3 regions of the Gallalistipes aquisgranensis genome follow, and region 1 is predicted to be linked to each of the others. Evidence: riboswitches for the same ligand, from Rfam matches in the RefSeq annotation. Region 1 holds a riboswitch; each other region holds the start of a gene.
What was found. A riboswitch is a leader RNA that binds a small molecule or an ion and turns the genes downstream of it on or off. The one in region 1 is predicted to bind cobalamin.

Region 1 (5,466 bases):
GTCATACTGCCGGCAATCAGCCCCATCAACGTATAATAATTGGTCTTATACACCTTACGGGCGAATACGGCCACAAGCAGAATCGGGACTACGGTGATGACAAAACCGTATCCGATCCAGTGATACCCTCCCTCATACACGATCGTCCGGACAAATCCGTCTCCGGCACCGAGCCCCACGCAGGCCAAGAAGAGCGATATGCCGATTTCACGCAGCATCAGATTGGCACTCATCGTCGTATAGGTAACCAGCTTGTAATGGGGCCCGAAGCGGCTGATAAGAATCGAAACCACCAAAGGCCCTCCGGCCAGCCCCAGTTTGATCGGCTGCGGCACACCGGGGAACACGAACGGGATACTGCCCAGCAACACCCCCAGGCAGATTCCGATGAAAATAGGTATCAGATTGGGTTCGCGCAGCCGCAGCATCGAATTGCCCAACAGGCGGGTAATATCCTTGATCGCCATTTCGCTGCCCACGACCGTCAGCCGGTCGCCCATCTGGAGCTGCAGATCATGACGGGCGATCAGATCGACTCCGGCCCGGTTGACACGGGTCACTGTCACGCCGAACCCTTTGCGCAGTTTCAGGTCTCCGATCCGCTTGCCGTTGAGTTCGGGCTTGGTAATGATGATCCGCCTGGAAATGAACTGGGAATCGAGTTCTTCCCAATCCTTATGGCTCATTTCGATCCGTTTACCGACCAGATTTATAATGGGCCGCATATGCTCAGCCGAAGCCACGACCAGCACCTTGTCCCCTTCACGGAGCACCGTTTCGGCATTCACGATCTCGATCCGTCCGTCGCGCCTCAACACCCGGGAAACGACGAACGGCCGGTTGATGGAATGTTTCACGTCCACGACCTTCTGTCCGTCGATCAGCGGATTGACGATCAGCACGGAAGCGAGTTCCGCCTCTTTGGCCGCACGTTCGTCGTTTTCGGCCAACGCCTTGTTCTCCTCCTCGAAGCGGATGCGGAACAGCCAGCGGATAAAAATGATCGCGAGGATAATTCCCACCACACCCAACGGATAGGCTACGGCATACCCCAGAGCGATGGTCTCGTCGCTGCCGCCCGTCATGTCGGTGAAAGTCTGCTGGGCGGCACCGAGACCGGGCGTATTGGTGACGGCACCGGAGAGGATACCGACCATCGTGGTGATTCCGATACCGGTAGCCAGGTGAAGCGCGTATGCGGTAGCCACGCCCAACAGGACGATCGCCGAAGCGAGCATATTGAGCCGGATACCTCCTTTTTTGAACGAAGAGAAAAAGCCGGGCCCCACCTGCAACCCGATCGAATAGACGAACAGTATCAAACCGAATTCACGGATGAAATGGAGCGTATGGGGGTCCATCCGCATCCCGAAATGGCTGAAAATGATTCCTACGAAGAGAATCCAGGTGACACCCAGCGAAATGCCGGCCACCTTCACCTTTCCCAGAAATACCCCCACGGCGATCACGGCGGACAGAATCAGCACCGAATGGGCGATTCCCTCCCCGAAAATCAAAGAATTAAGCCATTCCATCACGCAGACAGTTTTAGTTTAGCAACGCCCTTCCTCTCAAATTCCGGGCAAAACGCCTGCAAAGATACACAAAACGAAAGAACTAAAAAACATACGGTCCCGCCACGAAGTAAAATTGAGCGGACGGACGGTACAATTTGTCCGATTTTGACTATCTTTGCCGGCGCAAGGTCCGGCGACGGGGGCATTGCCCTGCGGCCGGTTAAAAGGGAATGCCGTGAGAATCGGCGACAGTTCCTGCTGCTGTGAATCTCCGCCCCGCACGGGGCAATTCCGGACAATCTTTGCCACTGGCCCCAAGGTCGGGAAGGCGTCGCGGAAGGGATAAGTCAGAAGACCTGCCCTGCAACATATTCAGATTGTGTCTCAGCGATAAGACAAAGATGAACCTGATTCGTACCAATCATTTTGCAAGGGCTTTGCCCGTCATGTCCCCGGAACCTGCCGCAAGCTGTTCTGCCAGGGAAACCGCACATCTTCCCCGGACCCGCCGGCTCTCTTTCCCGGCGGAAATGCCGCATTTCAAACACCACGGAGAATCAACAATCGCATACCGATGAAAAACAGATTGACAAAATTGCTGGCACTGGCCGTTTTCACCTCGGTACTGGCCGCATGTATGGACTACGGGGAACGCCCCGTCGAACGACTGTCCGCAGACGACTCCCCGGGTCTGTTCATCACCAATGAAGGCAATTTCATGTACGGGACGGCCACCCTCTCCTACTACGACATAGGTAAAAAGCAAGTGGAGAACAACGTCTTCATCCGTGCGAACGGGATCAAACTCGGCGACGTGGCCCAGTCGATGGTCGTCCGGGACGGACTGGGGTACGTGGTGGTGAACAATTCGAGCGTGATTTTCGTCATAGACCTCAAGACGTTCAAGATCGTCAATATGCTCAAGGGCCTCATCTCGCCCCGCTACATCCATTTCGTGAACGACGAGAAAGCTTATGTGACCGATCTTTACGCCTTCGCCATCACGGTATTCAACCCGAAGACGATGGAGATCGTCAAACGGATCAGGACCGACATTCCGGGCAAGACGACACCCTCTACCGAACAGATGGTACAGTACAAAAACTTTGTATTCACCAACTGCTGGTCGTACGACAACAAAATCCTGATTATCGACACGGAAACCGACACGGCGGTCGATTACATCGAAGTCGGCAAACAACCGACCTCGCTGGTCATCGACAAACACGACAAGCTCTGGACGATCACCGACGGAGGATATGCCGGCAGTCCTTACGGGCAAGAGGCCCCGGGACTGTATCGGGTGGATGCGGAGACCCGCCGGGTGGAAAAGGTGTTCAAGTTCGAAATGGGAGACCGCGGATCGGAAATCTGCATGAACGAAGCCCGTGACTCCATTTTCTTTATCCGAAGCCGGCAGGAAACCGTAAACGGAAAGACGGAATCCCGCGACCACATCTGGAAAATGAGCGTCGGAGCGGACGATCTGCCCGACGAACCGTTCCTGACGAACACCAGTACGAACCACTGGTACGGGCTCACCGTAGATCCGCACACGTCGGAAGTTTACGTGGCCGACGCCATAGATTACGTACAGCCGGGAGTGATCTACCGTTACTCGGCCAGGGGAGAACTCCTCGACAAATTCCAGGTCGGGGTCATTCCGGGAGCATTCTGTTTTAACTATTAAGGGCCATGAGACTATCGGAACACGATATTTTTCGGGGAGGAGTGACAGCAGTGCTTCTCTTGGGCGCGCTACACGGCGCCTACGGACAGAAACAGGAAAAGAAGGAGGCGGACCGCCCGGTGCGGACCATCCGGATCGAAGAAGTATCCGTCTCCACGAAACAGAAGCTGTCGGAAATCGGAGCCACCAAAACGGTTCTCGATACCGTCGCCCTGCGGCAGAATGTAGTCCACAGCCTGGCGGAGGTACTGGCCCAGAATACACCGATCTTCATCAAGAGTTACGGTCGGGGAGCCATGGCTACCGCCTCGTTCCGGGGGACCTCACCCTCGCATACGCAGGTTCTGTGGAACGGCATGAAGATCAACTCTCCGATGCTTGGCATGGTAGACTTTTCCCTGATCCCCTCCTATTTCATCGACGACGCCAGCCTGTTGCACGGAGCCGGATCGGTCGACGTGGCCGGAGGCGGATTGGGCGGAGCCATCGTGCTGGGAACCCGTCCGGCAGGCGAAGAAGGGTTCGGGCTGAACTTCATTCAAGGGATCAGCAGTTTCGACACCTACGACGAATTCCTGCGGCTCAGCTACGGAAACAGGAAGCTGCAAAGTTCGACCAGGGTATCCTATGCCCTCTCCGACAATGATTTCGAATACACGAATTACAACAAACTGAACGACGACCTGAAAACCCACCCCGTAGAGCACAATAAAAACTGTTCGTTCCGCGACCTGCACATCATGCAGGAATTGTATTACACCCTCGACCCGCGCAACAAACTGAGTGCCGCAGTCTGGTTCATGGACTCCAACCGGGGCATCCCCGCCCTCAACGTGAACTATCAGGAGGAGGACCGCTCGAGCAACAAACAGGACGAGGCTACGCTGCGCGCGGTCGTAGGATGGGAGCGTCTGGGAGAAAAACTCCGGTTGGGGGCCAAGGCGGGATACACCTACTCCAATATGGTGTACCACAGTCACGGATCGGTCAACGAAGAGGGCGGAACGGTGGCCGTAGAACAGGTTCATTCGCAAAGCGTGGTCCACACGGGGTTTCTGAACTTTTCAGCCGGTTACTATCCGTCGGAAAAGATCGCTCTGACGGCTGCGCTTTCAGCCAACTACCATGCCGTGGACAGCCGGGACAAATACATCTATGCGCTGGAGAAGAAAAACTACGATACGATGCGGCTCGAAGCCTCGATGCTCGTCAGCGCCAAATACCGCCCCCATCCGCGTATCGGTTTCGGAATCGACCTGCGCGAGGAGAGCTACGGCGACCGCATGACGCCCTTGATTCCGGCCGGCTTCCTGGACATTGTGCTATGGCCGCGGTACAATGTGATATTGAAAGGATCGGTGGCCCGTAATTACCGTTACCCCACCATGAACGACCTCTACTTCCAGCCGGGAGGCAACGACACGCTCCGCACGGAAAAGGGATATACGTACGAAGGCGGCATCGAGTTCGGCATCCGAGAAAAAGGATTCCAACTCCAGGGCGAAGGGACGGTCTACAATTCGCACATAAACGACTGGATTCTGTGGCTGCCCACGTTCAAGGGCTACTGGTCGCCGATCAACGTCCGCAAGGTGCACAGCTACGGTGTAGAGCTGCGAGGCAAGATGAATGTCGAACTGGGCCGCCAGTGGGCGCTCTACATGGATGCGAGCTGGGCCCGCACCCGTTCCGTCAACCACGGGACCCCGATGGGAGAAAACGACCAGGCTGTGGGAAAACAACTCGTCTATGTCCCCGAGTACTCCTCTACCGTGACCGGACGGCTGAGTTGGAAAGGCTATTCGCTGACCTACAAATACAACTATTACAGCGAACGGTTCACCACCTCGAGCAACGATCCCGGATCGGTTTACCGGCTCGGTTCCTATTACATGAGCGACGTGTATCTCGAAAAAGGACTTCGTTTCAAAATAGCGGACCTCTCCCTGAAGTTCTGCATTTACAACCTTTTCAACGAAGAGTACGAATCGGTACTCTCCCGCCCCATGCCCCAGCAGAACTACGGTTTCTTCATCGGTATCCGCCCCAACTGGGGGAAAAAGAGATAGGAAACCGGTGTTCCGACCTGTCGGCCCGTACACCGCCGCAAAAGGTCTACCCTGTCTGCCAACCCGCCGAGATAAAGGCCTGTCACAAAGAGAAGAGGGAGCCGAACGATTCGGCTCCCTCCCTTCTGGAATCGCAGGGACACTTATTTCTTCACGACCCACACAGCGGTATCGTCCTTCACGTAACATT
Region 2 (5,466 bases), on a different contig from region 1:
GACATCCGGTACCGGAACGTCCCGCCCGGAGAACTTCCCCTGACGGAATCGCTCAAGGAGACGATCAAACGGTGTCTTCCCTACTGGAAGGAGACGATCCTCCCCTCGCTGCGAACGGCCGACCAATTGCTGGTGGTCGCCCACGGCAACAGCCTGCGGGGCATTATCAAGCATCTGAAACAGATATCCGACCACGACATCGTGAGTCTGAATCTGCCTACGGCGGTCCCTTACGTCTTCGAATTCGACGACGACCTGCGACCGGTCAAGGACTATTTTCTGGGCGACCCGGAAGAGATACGCAAACTGATGGAAGCCGTGGCCAACCAGGCCAAGGGTAGCAAATAGCCCCTGCTGCCATAAGAAAAGGCGCTCCGATGGAGCGCCTTTTTCCGTTCCGGGCAACCGGTCTTTCTCCCCGCCGGGGACATTCCCTCAGGAGACAAGGCGGGTTATTATGGCAAATAACTACATCCCTCTCTCAGCCGGCTCCTGCCGAAACGACACCCGGACAGGGAAAAACGGTTTCCGGACACGGATCATACCTACCCGACCGAACAGCGGACAAGGCGGCTATCTGGCCAGCCAGGTCGCCTCGAACTGCTTCGTACTGTAAACTCCCGCACAGAACGGTACGGGGGTCTTATTGGCTTTGTCGTACTCGGCCAATTCGCAGGTAGAAGCATCGTAGGAGGCGAGTACATTGCCCTGAATGGGCACGATCAGACGATTCGTCCACGGATCGACAGCCATATAACCCATCAGCCCGTTGACATTTTCCGTCGTCTCCGAAATACTCGTTTTCGTCAGGGTGCCCGTCGTATAATCATAACGGCAGAAACTGTCCGTTGCATAATAATCATCGTCGTATCCCCCCGAGAAATAGAGAGCATCCTCTGTAAGACTGGCGCACATGGAAACATTGGGTGTATAGGTCATAACCGGGAAGTACACATCTATCTCCTTCTCGGACAGTATATTTCCGGAATGATCCATCTTGACGATTTTGGATTTGGAAGTGTAGGTATAAGTGGCGGTCCACCCCGAACCTGACACCTCGAAAGTACCGGAAACAGCCAGATACAGGTTCGCATCCCGGCCTTTGACCACATCCTTCACCTGGCGGCCTTCGAAAGTGATCCGTTTGACGACCCGATCCGTCGCCGGGTCAATAATCACGAGGCTCTCCCCGCACGAGGCATACACATAGCCACGGCTGACGAGCATGCGGGCCTTGGCCGCCCCCGATTTGGAGAATTCCCCGTAGGTTCCCTCAATATCGGAAGAAGCCATCTTTTTGGTTTTCAGATCGAACACCCGGATTCCCGAATGTGTTTCCATATCGGAGACGGCATACTGGATGTATATCTTATCGTTCACCACCGCGATATGCTGAGGATGATTGTCCAGCGCACCCAGATTGACCGTTTCGATAACGTCTTCGATTTTCAGCGTCTCCGCATTCAGAATCACGATCTGGCCGTCCCCGCCGTTATCGGTTCCTTTCTGGGAGACCAGATACATCCTGCCATCATAGATATACATATCTTCAAGATAGCTCCCCGCTTTGTGTCCCGGATTCGATTTCTCGTAAATATCCCCATCGGTCGCAAAGGTGGGGAACGCCGTGGAGTTCGGTGCGATGAAATACATCTCCCCGTTCTGGGAGGCATTGGCATTTCCCTCCATCAGGACATACACCCCCTCTTTCACGGGTTTTTCCGGCTCTTCCTCCGGCCATTCGGTCCCGTGCTTTTCACATCCTGCCACCGACACAAGAACGGCAGCCATCAAACAAAATCTGCTAAAAAAGTCCAGTTTCTTCATCGCGTATCGAAATTTGGTTTACGTCCTTATCAAACCGGATTTCACAATACACGACGAATCGTTCAGACAAATGCGGCGGCAGAAGCGGCCGATTCCATCCCATTCTCCGTAGGAATGTAAAATCCTCGATACCGGCAGGTCTTCTGACTCGTCTCGCTTCCAGGGCCTTCCCGGCAAAAACCAGTGGCTGTATTCCTGAAAGCACATCCCGGAGACGACCTCCGGGCGAGACTCACAGCAGCGGGAACTGTCGCCGACTTTCACGGCGTTCCCTTTTAATCCCCTTGTTACGGGAACCGATACGGAGTGCAAAAATGGAGTTTTTATTTCAATTTGCAAAAAACCGGGCCGTTTTTTTCGGATCAGAGCTTCTTTTCCACCAGCATCCGGATGAACCCGGCCGTCTCCTCCATGCCCAGCAGGGACGAGTCGATCGAGAAGTGGTAGGAAGCCGCATCGCCCCACTTCTTGTCCGTGTAAAAATCATAATAGGCGGCCCGGCTCTTGTCTGTCTTGGCAATCAGTTCGGCGGCCTGGCGCTCCGGCAGCCCGTTCCGCTGCATGACCGTGGCCACGCGCACCTCCGTCGGAGCGTGCACGAACACGCTGAAACAGAGCGGGTGGTCGCGCAGGATATAATCCGCACACCGGCCGACGATCACGCACGACTCGCGTTCGGCCACCCGGCGGATCGTCTCCGACTGGAAACGGAAGATGTTCTCGTTGGAGAGAATGCCGTCGTATCCGAAACCCATAGAAAGCGCATGCATGAAGGTCGTCGGGGCCCGTTCGTCCGCCCGGTCGAAAAATTCGCTGCAAAGTCCGCTCTCGCGGGCGGCCTCCTTCATCAGTTCCTTGTCGTAATAGGTGATCCCCAGCATTTCGGCCAGACGCCGGCCGATCACGCGGCCGCCGCTTCCGAACTGGCGACCCACGGTAATGACGAATTTCTGATCCATAACTTCTGTTTTAGAGGGTATTCTATAATTGCAGGGCCTCCTCCTCGCGGAACTTCTTCATCTGGCGGGTCAGCAAAACCGCGGCCAGAATCACGGCCATCGTATCGGCGATCGGCATGCTCACCCAAACCCCGAGGCTGCCCAGATGCGAGGGCAGGATCGCCAGCAGCGGAATCAGGAAAAGCATCTGACGGGTCAGCGACAGGAAAATGGCCTTCTGCGCCTTGCCGATCGACTGGAAGAAACTGGAGGTCACGATCTGGAACCCGACCAGCGGAAAGACGATCGTCACCACCTTCAACCCCTGTTCGGCCACGGCCAGCAGCTCCTCGTTGGTGGTGAAGAGCATCGAAATCTGCACGGGGAAGATATGGCTCAACAGAAATCCGGCCGTCGTCACACAGGTAGCCACCAGAATACCTTGCCGCAGGGTCCGCTTCACACGGTCGTACTTGCGGGCCCCGTAGTTGTACCCAACGATCGGCTGCATGCCCAGGTTCAGACCGGCCACGACCATCACGAACAGGAGCACCACGCGGTTGACGATGCCGTAGGCCCCGATATAGAGGTCGCCGCCGTTGTTCTTCAGCGCATTGTTGATGAAGATCACCACGATGCTGGCGCACACGTTGAGCAGGAACGGCGCCAGGCCGATCGACAGAATACCCCGAACGATCTTCGCTTTCAGCCGGAAAATGCTGCGCTGGAAATGGATGAAACTCTTCCGGCAGGAGAAATGGTGCAGTTCGATGCTCATGGCCACGGTCTGGGCGATCACGGTGGCCGTGGCCGATCCCTGGATACCCCACCCGAAGCCGAAGATCAGCAGGGGATTGAAGATGCAGTTGCAGACCACGGCGGTCAGCATGACGAACATCGCCTTGGTCGGATAGCCCGAAGCGCGGAGCATGTCGTTCAGTCCGAGGTAGATGTGCGTTACGACGTTTCCGGCCAGGATGATCCGCATGAAATCGCGGGCATAGGGGATGGTCACTTCGCTGGCCCCGAAAAAGTAGAGGATCGGGTCGAGGAACGTGAGGGTCACGGCCGTAAAGGAGAGACCGACGATCGTGTTGAGCAGCACCACGTTGCCCAGAATGGAATGGGCACTTTTCATATCGTTCTGTCCCAATTTGATGGACATCAGCGACGAGGCTCCGATACCCACCATCGAGCCGAAGGCCGAAGCGAGGTTCATCAAGGGCAGGGCGATGGCCAGCCCCGCGATTCCCAGCGGACCGACACCGTGACCGATGAAAATGCTGTCGATAATGTTATAGAGCGATGCGGAGGTCATCGCAATGATGGCGGGGATGGCGTAATGCAGCAACAGTTTCGAAATTTTCTCCGTACCCAATACTAACGGGCTGTTTTCATTCGGCATAGATCTTTTCTCTTATATTCTCGCCGCAAAGTTCGCAAAAATAGGCGGGAATCCGAAAAACGGCCTTCCATAATTTTTCCGGAATCGCTATTTTTGCCTTCCATACACCGGAGTGCCCGATCCCCTAACGACGGAAAGCCACATCCCCTCCGGAAAACAAAAAATGACATGACGGCATCCGAAACCTCCGCCCGGCAGATCGTCGGCAGACTCCTGGCTCTGGCCGATCCGGCCGCAGCCCGAAAGATGAAACGCTACGCCATTTCCACCGAACACGCGCTCGGTATTCCGATTCCCGTGCTGCGCTCCATCGCCCGCGAATACCGCCCCGACCACCCCCTGGCACTGGCCCTGTGGAACGAACCGTGGCACGAATGCCGCCTGCTCGCCCCGATGGTGGCCGACCCGTCCCTCACGACACCGGAGTTGATCGACTCATGGAGTGCCGGTTTCGACTCGTGGGACATCTGCGACCAGTGCTGCACGAATCTGTTCCGCCACACACCCCATGCGTTCGGCAAGATCGCCGAGTACGCACCCCGGCCGGAGGAGTTCGTCCGCCGCACGGCCTTCTCCCTCATCGCCACCCTCGCCGTCGGCGACAAAAAAGCGCCGGACGAAAAATTCCTCCCCCTGTTCGGCCTGATCGAGACCTTCTCGACCGATCCGCGCAATTTTGTAAAAAAAGCGGTGAACTGGGCACTCCGCCAGACCGGAAAACGCAACCGGAGGCTCCACGGACCGGCACTGGAACTGAGCCGTCGCCTCTCCCTCTCGTCCGATGCCACGGCCCGCTGGATCGGGCGCGACGCGCTCCGGGAACTCTCCGATCCGAAGATCATCGCCCGCATCAAACCCTAAACCGCGCACCGGGAAAAACGCCGGGGGGCGGAACGCTTCCCCGCCGACCATCCCGGCAATCCCCGCTCCACAGGCCCGGCCGGAAGAAACGGCCGCACAAAGGTTCCAGCCGCCCGCATCAAAAAGGCACTCCCCCGCCACAGACGATGCGGCAGGGGAGGAATATAATCCGTACGGGACAGTTTCCCGGAAAGGCGACAGGCTGCGGCCCTCTATTTGTGCCGGCGCTCCAGCTCCTTCTCCAGGTCGGCGATGGAACACCCGGTGGCTTCGAGCAGCACCAGCAGGTGATAGACCAGGTCCGAGGCTTCGTAGATCATGTCGGCCTTGTTCCGGGCCACCGCTTCGATCACCGTCTCCACGGCCTCCTCGCCCACCTTCTGCGCGATCTTGTTCACCCCGCGCTGGAAAAGTTTCGTGGTGTAGGAGCCCTCC
Region 3 (5,466 bases), 940 kb from region 1:
CACGGGGCACTCCTGCAGATAGCGTTTGTCGATATGTCCACAGTCGTTGCAGACCGTATTGGGAATGTTGAAGGTAAAATAGTTCGTCCCTTCGCGGGCGGCCACCCGCAACAGCTGGCGGTACTGCGGAGCGCTCAGATGCTCGTCCAGGTTCATGTGCAGGGCCGATCCTCCGGTCAGGTGCTCCACATAATGGCGGCCGTGCAGCCGGAAACGGTCGAGCACGTTGAGCGAGGAGTCCTCCACCACGTAGAAATAGCTGTTGTAGCAGTCGCGCGGCACCGCATAACCGTCCTCCCGGTCCCACTTGGCATGCTTCACCCCCACGTTCTCGGCCGGGATCATCTCGCAGTTGAAGAGCACCTCTTTCGTGCGGTACTGCTTGTTATAGCGCTCCACAATCCCCAGCACATCCTGCACGAAGGAACGGTAGCGTTCGTTGTCGTTGATGGGAATCCCGAGAAATTCGGCTGCCTCGACCAGTCCGTTCACCCCGACGGTCAGATACTGGCGGGCCATATTGATATACCCGGCATCGAACAGCGGAAGCATCCCCTTGCCCTGAAGCACCTTCAGATTCTCGTTGTAGGCCAACTGGAATTTGTGTACCAGATCGACCACCTCCGAGAGGAAAACGGTGTAGTCCGTTCCCTGCCGCACGGCGTACTGGATACAGCGGTTCAGGTTGATCGTCAGCACGCTTTTCGACCCCGTAGAGACGCCTCCGGCACCGAGCGTGTAACTGAACCCGTTGTCCTGTATCTCGTTGCGCAGGCGGCAGCAGCTGCTGAGCGAATCGGCGTTGTCGCTCATATAGGTGAAGAAGGAGTGGCCCTCCGCATACATCTGCGCCGTAAAATCGCCGTATTCCCGGTCCTTCACATCCCCGTTCTCCGAGAGCAGGGCCATGGTCTCCACGGGGAAGGTCAGCACCGTTTTCGTCCGTTCGGCGTTGAACCAGCGCATGAACCGGCGCTGCAGCCAGTCGAGCGTCTCCCACCGGGGACGCGAACCGTCCGGGAAGAAGAAGTTGCCGAAAAGACTCTCGAAATAGAACCGGTCGTAATAGGCTATGTTCCAGAAAACGGCCTGGAAATTCCGGGCCCCCGTAGGCTGGTTGATCGAATAGACGATCTGTTCGAAACAGTCGGTAATCACCTTGTCCAGCGTCCTCTGCCGGAGCGAAAGATCGACCACGCGGTCAGTATCGGCTATGTAGTCGTCGCCGTACTCCTGCCGGATAAAATAGTCGAGGTACATCAGGAACTCCGGCGTGGCGCAGGCCCCGCTGAGCATGCTGCTCACGATGAAGACCATATTGACGAAACCGCCGCAGAACGACTTGAGATTGGTCGGTTTCGTGGAGTTGCCCCCGATCGAGGCCGTGCCGCCGATCAGCCACGGGTACATGGTGATGCTGGCACAGTAGTTGGCCATGCTCGTCTCGTCGTTCTTGTAGATGAAATGACCGTCGAGCAGTTCAAGGTAACGGTCGGCCGTCGCCTTGCCGTACATCTGCTTGATCCGGTCGCAGAGCAGCCGGCGGTTCAGGCGGATGAAGTTCGACTTGGGCAGTTCGCCGATCAGCGTGGCGATGTTCTTGTTCTCGACGTTGGCGTTGGCGTCGTACTTGCTGCCCGTGGCCGGATTCTCGGCCTCGCAGTAGTCGATCAGGAAAGCCAGCTTGTCGCGCACCTCCCGGTCTTCGAGGTGCTGCTGGCGGTAGATGATAAAGGACTTGGCCACCCCGTAATACCCGTGGCTCATCAGGGCCAGCTCCACCTGGTTCTGTATCTCCTCCACGGTGGTCCCCGCACAGATGTAGAGACTGGAAGTCAGTTTTTCGAGCACCGCCTCGGAGGGTTCCTTGCCCACCGAGCGGAAAGCCTTGGCGATCGCCGCCGTGATCTTGTCCATCGAGAAGGGCTCCCGCGTCCCGTCCCGCTTCACGATCGTAAATTCCGATCCGTTCATCGTTTTCATTCGTTTTAAAGGTTCCACATGCGTTCTCCCGGCGGACGACTCCGCCGCGGCGTCCCTGCGAAAATCCCCAGCGGGAAAAGGATCGGAAACACCCGGAACCCAGACACGCGGCACGCGCCGCCGTTCCGGTCTCTCCTGTCGCCCTAACTCCCGAAAGCAGGATCTATCGCTGGCATTTCCGGCAGGTCTTCTGACTCATCTCCTCCCCCGGGGCGCCTTCCCACAAAAACATTGCAGTGGCATCCTGCCCCGGGCTCGTCGAGAATTACAGCAGCGGGTACTGTCACCGATTCGCACGGTGTTCCCTCTTGCGGGACGGGGCCGTAACCCCGCCACCGGAAACAGTGTAAAAGTAGACATATTCGGAACCATTGTTCCTGCCGCACGGAGAAAACTATCATCTTTTTATCAACAATCCGCCCATTCCGGAAGAAATGCTTATTTTTGGGGGCGCGACCGAACGCACACCGAACGACCGGCAAGCATGGAGTGGCTGATGAATCTGGGATATACGGGGCTGTTCGTCGGGGCCTTTCTGGCCGCGACGGTTATCCCTTTTTCGTCCGACGTGATGCTGGTGGGTCTGCTGGCCGCCGGGGGCAATCCCTTCATCGCCATTCCCGTGGCCACTGCGGGCAACTGGCTGGGAGGGCTCACCTCCTACTGGCTCGGATGGCTCGGCCGCTGGGAGTGGATCGAACGGTGGCTGAAGGTCAAACAAGAGACGCTGGAACGGCAGAAATCCCGTGTGGACCGCTGGGGCAGCTGGCTGGCCCTGATGACGTGGCTGCCGCTGGTGGGCGACGTAATGGCCGTGGCGCTGGGATTCTACAAGACGGATTTCAAAAGGACGGCCCTCTTCATGCTGATCGGAAAAGGAGCCCGATTCGTGGCCTGGGCCGCCCTCTACTACTGGATATGGCCCGATCAATAACCCGAACGATATGATAAACCACGCAGAAGTCATCGCATTCGACGCCGACGATACGCTCTGGAGCAACGAACCGCATTTCCGGGATACGGAGAACCGGTATATCGGTCTGTTGGCGAAATACGATGCACCCGAACGCATCTCGGCCGCCCTCTACCGAACGGAAACCGCCAACATGGAGCTGCTGGGCTACGGAGCCAAAGCCTTCACGATCTCCATGCTCGAAACGGCGGTGCAGATCGCGGGCGAGCGTCTGACGGCCCGGGAGACCGCACAGATCGTCGAATGGGGCAAGTCGCTGCTCCGCATCCCGATCCTTCCGCTGGAGGGCGTACGGGAAACGCTGGAGAAGCTGAAGGAGAGAAACCGCTACCGGCTCGTCGTCGCCACCAAAGGCGACCTGCTCGACCAGGAGAGCAAACTGGAACGTTCGGGTCTGGCAGACTGCTTCGAACACACGGAGGTGATGTCCGACAAGGGGGAGAAGGAGTATGCCCGCCTGATGGCAAGGCTGGGCGTGTCTCCGGACCGGTTCGTCATGGTCGGCAACTCCCTCCGGTCGGACATCCGGCCCGTACTCGCGCTGGGCGGCTATGCCGTATACATTCCTTTCGAAGTGACCTGGGAACACGAAAAGGCGGAACCGATCGAACATCCGCATCTGCGGCAACTGAGCCGTTTCGAAGAGCTCGCCGGTCTTTTCTGACAGGTGCCGGACCGCAAAACGGCCCGTTCCGCCGGTCATTCCCTTCTTCCGGCAATCCGCCTGCGGCACCCTGCATCCCGAAACGGGAAAATACGGAAGGAGGGGAGCGTTTCGCCGCTCCCCTCCTTCTCCATATCTCCGGTTCCGGCGGTCAGTTCACCACCCGGCAATAGCTCCGGTACTTGCCCATCACCCGGTCCACGAAAGCGAGCGTCTCGCCGCTCCCCGTGAACCGGCCGTGCCGCACCACCTCGTCCTCCAGATAGGCGGGATCGGCCTTGCACCGCAGGAAAAACGACACGTCGGCCCATGAATTCGGATCGCCTCCGTATTTGGCGGCCAGTCCCCGGGCATCCATCACGTGGCCGATTCCTCCGTTGTAACAGGCCAGGATCAGGCTCATGCGGTCCTCGAAAGGCATCCGCTCCGGCAGTTTCAGCGTCCGCTCGATCTTGCCCAGCAAACGCGCGGCCAGCCGCACGTTGATCTCCGGTTTCATGATTTCGCTCTCGTGCACACCGAACTGGCGCGCCACGACCGGCATGATCTGCATCAGTCCCCGCGCGCCTCGCCGGGATACGATATAGGCATTGAACCGCGATTCGTTGTAGGCGATGGCCGAGAGCAGGCGCCAGTCGTACCCCTCCTCCTGCGCCACGCTGCGGATCAGGTCGTCCCACGCCGAAATACCGCCCGGCACCCGGCGTCCGTCGCCGATGAACTGCCCCACGATACCCCTCTCGAAATAGAGTTCGTTGAGCATGGCATACTCCTCTCCGTTGCGGTACCGCTCCAACCATGCGGCGAAGTGTCTCTTCAGCCCCGCACCTTCCCCCCCGAGCACGACACTCATGGAGACCGTGCCGGGAAAGGCACAGACCTGTTCGATGTTGCGTACCAGAGCACAGCCGAGCTGCGCCTCGCTCTTTTCGCAGATCAGCAGATCGTATTTCCCGTCGCCGAGCTCCTCCATCAGGTCGAAACTGTTGCGCGAAGAGAGAAACACGTTGCTGCCCCGAAGCGAATCGAGCAGCATCCCGTAATCGTCCGTCTTCCGGAAAACGTCGGGTACCATCAGACTGCGGCCTTCGAGCATACGTGCGGTCAGCCCTCCGCCGCGCTCCCGGAATCCGGCGGCCAGCCCCTTGCGGGCCAGCATCACGTAAGAGGTAGTATAGACGGGAAGCGCACGTGCGCTCCAGCTCCCTTCCACATGCGAGGAGAGCGTCGCCACGATATCCGCTTTCCCTTCGGCCAGCAGCCGGGCGCACGAATCGGGCGCGCTCTGCGGCACCACCTTCAGTTCGACGCCCAGTTCATCGGCATAGGCCCCGAGCAGGTCGTACTGGTAGCCGTACCCCTCACCGCCCAGCACGAAATAGCCGGGCATGTCCACGTCCATGGCCACCCGCAGCGTATCGCGCTCCTGCAGGAGGGACGACAGCCCTCCGCGGCGGCCGCAGTCGGAAAAGACAAAAAGAAAAAGAACCGGTACTAAAAAAAATACGTTCCGTTTAAACATAACAGATGTTTAGCGGGCAGCCGTCCGCCGCGCAGAAGCTAATCATAGAAACCCCACGAGAATCCGATCTTGAAAATCCGCTGGTTGAGCGGATAGTGCAGCACCTGAAAATAGTTGCGGCCTCCGATCAGGTCCTCGTTGACGTGCTGGAACTTCAGAAAGATACGCATGCGTTTCCACTTGGCGTTGGCGAACGCATCGACCATCGGATAGTTCCCCAGCTCCTTTTCCCTCTGGTTGTAGAACTTGGCCAGCGCCGGATTGTAACCGAAGGCATAGTACTTCGTGTTATACCGTCCGTCGAGACCGATCTGCATGCGCAGT

Region 2: it holds a riboswitch for cobalamin, as region 1 does, so the genes downstream of both, INF32_RS09800 (DUF5074 domain-containing protein) here and INF32_RS04320 (YncE family protein) in region 1, are expected to answer to the same signal.
Region 3: it holds a riboswitch for cobalamin, as region 1 does, so the genes downstream of both, nrdD (anaerobic ribonucleoside-triphosphate reductase) here and INF32_RS04320 (YncE family protein) in region 1, are expected to answer to the same signal.

Annotation. Positions count from the first base shown of each region.
Region 1 covers NZ_JADCJY010000001.1:1,118,690-1,124,155, forward strand. The annotation lists gene INF32_RS04315 (putative transporter) at 1-1,535, opposite strand, end outside; cobalamin riboswitch at 1,687-1,895, shown strand; gene INF32_RS04320 (YncE family protein) at 2,092-3,207, shown strand; gene INF32_RS04325 (TonB-dependent receptor) at 3,213-5,276, shown strand; gene INF32_RS04330 (Ig-like domain-containing protein) at 5,420-5,466, opposite strand, start outside.
Region 2 covers NZ_JADCJY010000002.1:108,463-113,928, forward strand. The annotation lists gene gpmA (2,3-diphosphoglycerate-dependent phosphoglycerate mutase) at 1-348, shown strand, start outside; gene INF32_RS09800 (DUF5074 domain-containing protein) at 574-1,791, opposite strand; cobalamin riboswitch at 1,944-2,143, opposite strand; gene INF32_RS09805 (cytidylate kinase-like family protein) at 2,190-2,786, opposite strand; gene INF32_RS09810 (MATE family efflux transporter) at 2,809-4,170, opposite strand; gene INF32_RS09815 (DNA alkylation repair protein) at 4,339-5,031, shown strand; gene hisIE (bifunctional phosphoribosyl-AMP cyclohydrolase/phosphoribosyl-ATP diphosphatase HisIE) at 5,244-5,466, opposite strand, start outside.
Region 3 covers NZ_JADCJY010000001.1:2,060,503-2,065,968, forward strand. The annotation lists gene nrdD (anaerobic ribonucleoside-triphosphate reductase) at 1-1,974, opposite strand, end outside; cobalamin riboswitch at 2,147-2,338, opposite strand; gene INF32_RS08350 (YqaA family protein) at 2,468-2,917, shown strand; gene INF32_RS08355 (HAD family hydrolase) at 2,928-3,620, shown strand; gene INF32_RS08360 (MltF family protein) at 3,772-5,142, opposite strand; gene INF32_RS08365 (putative porin) at 5,181-5,466, opposite strand, start outside.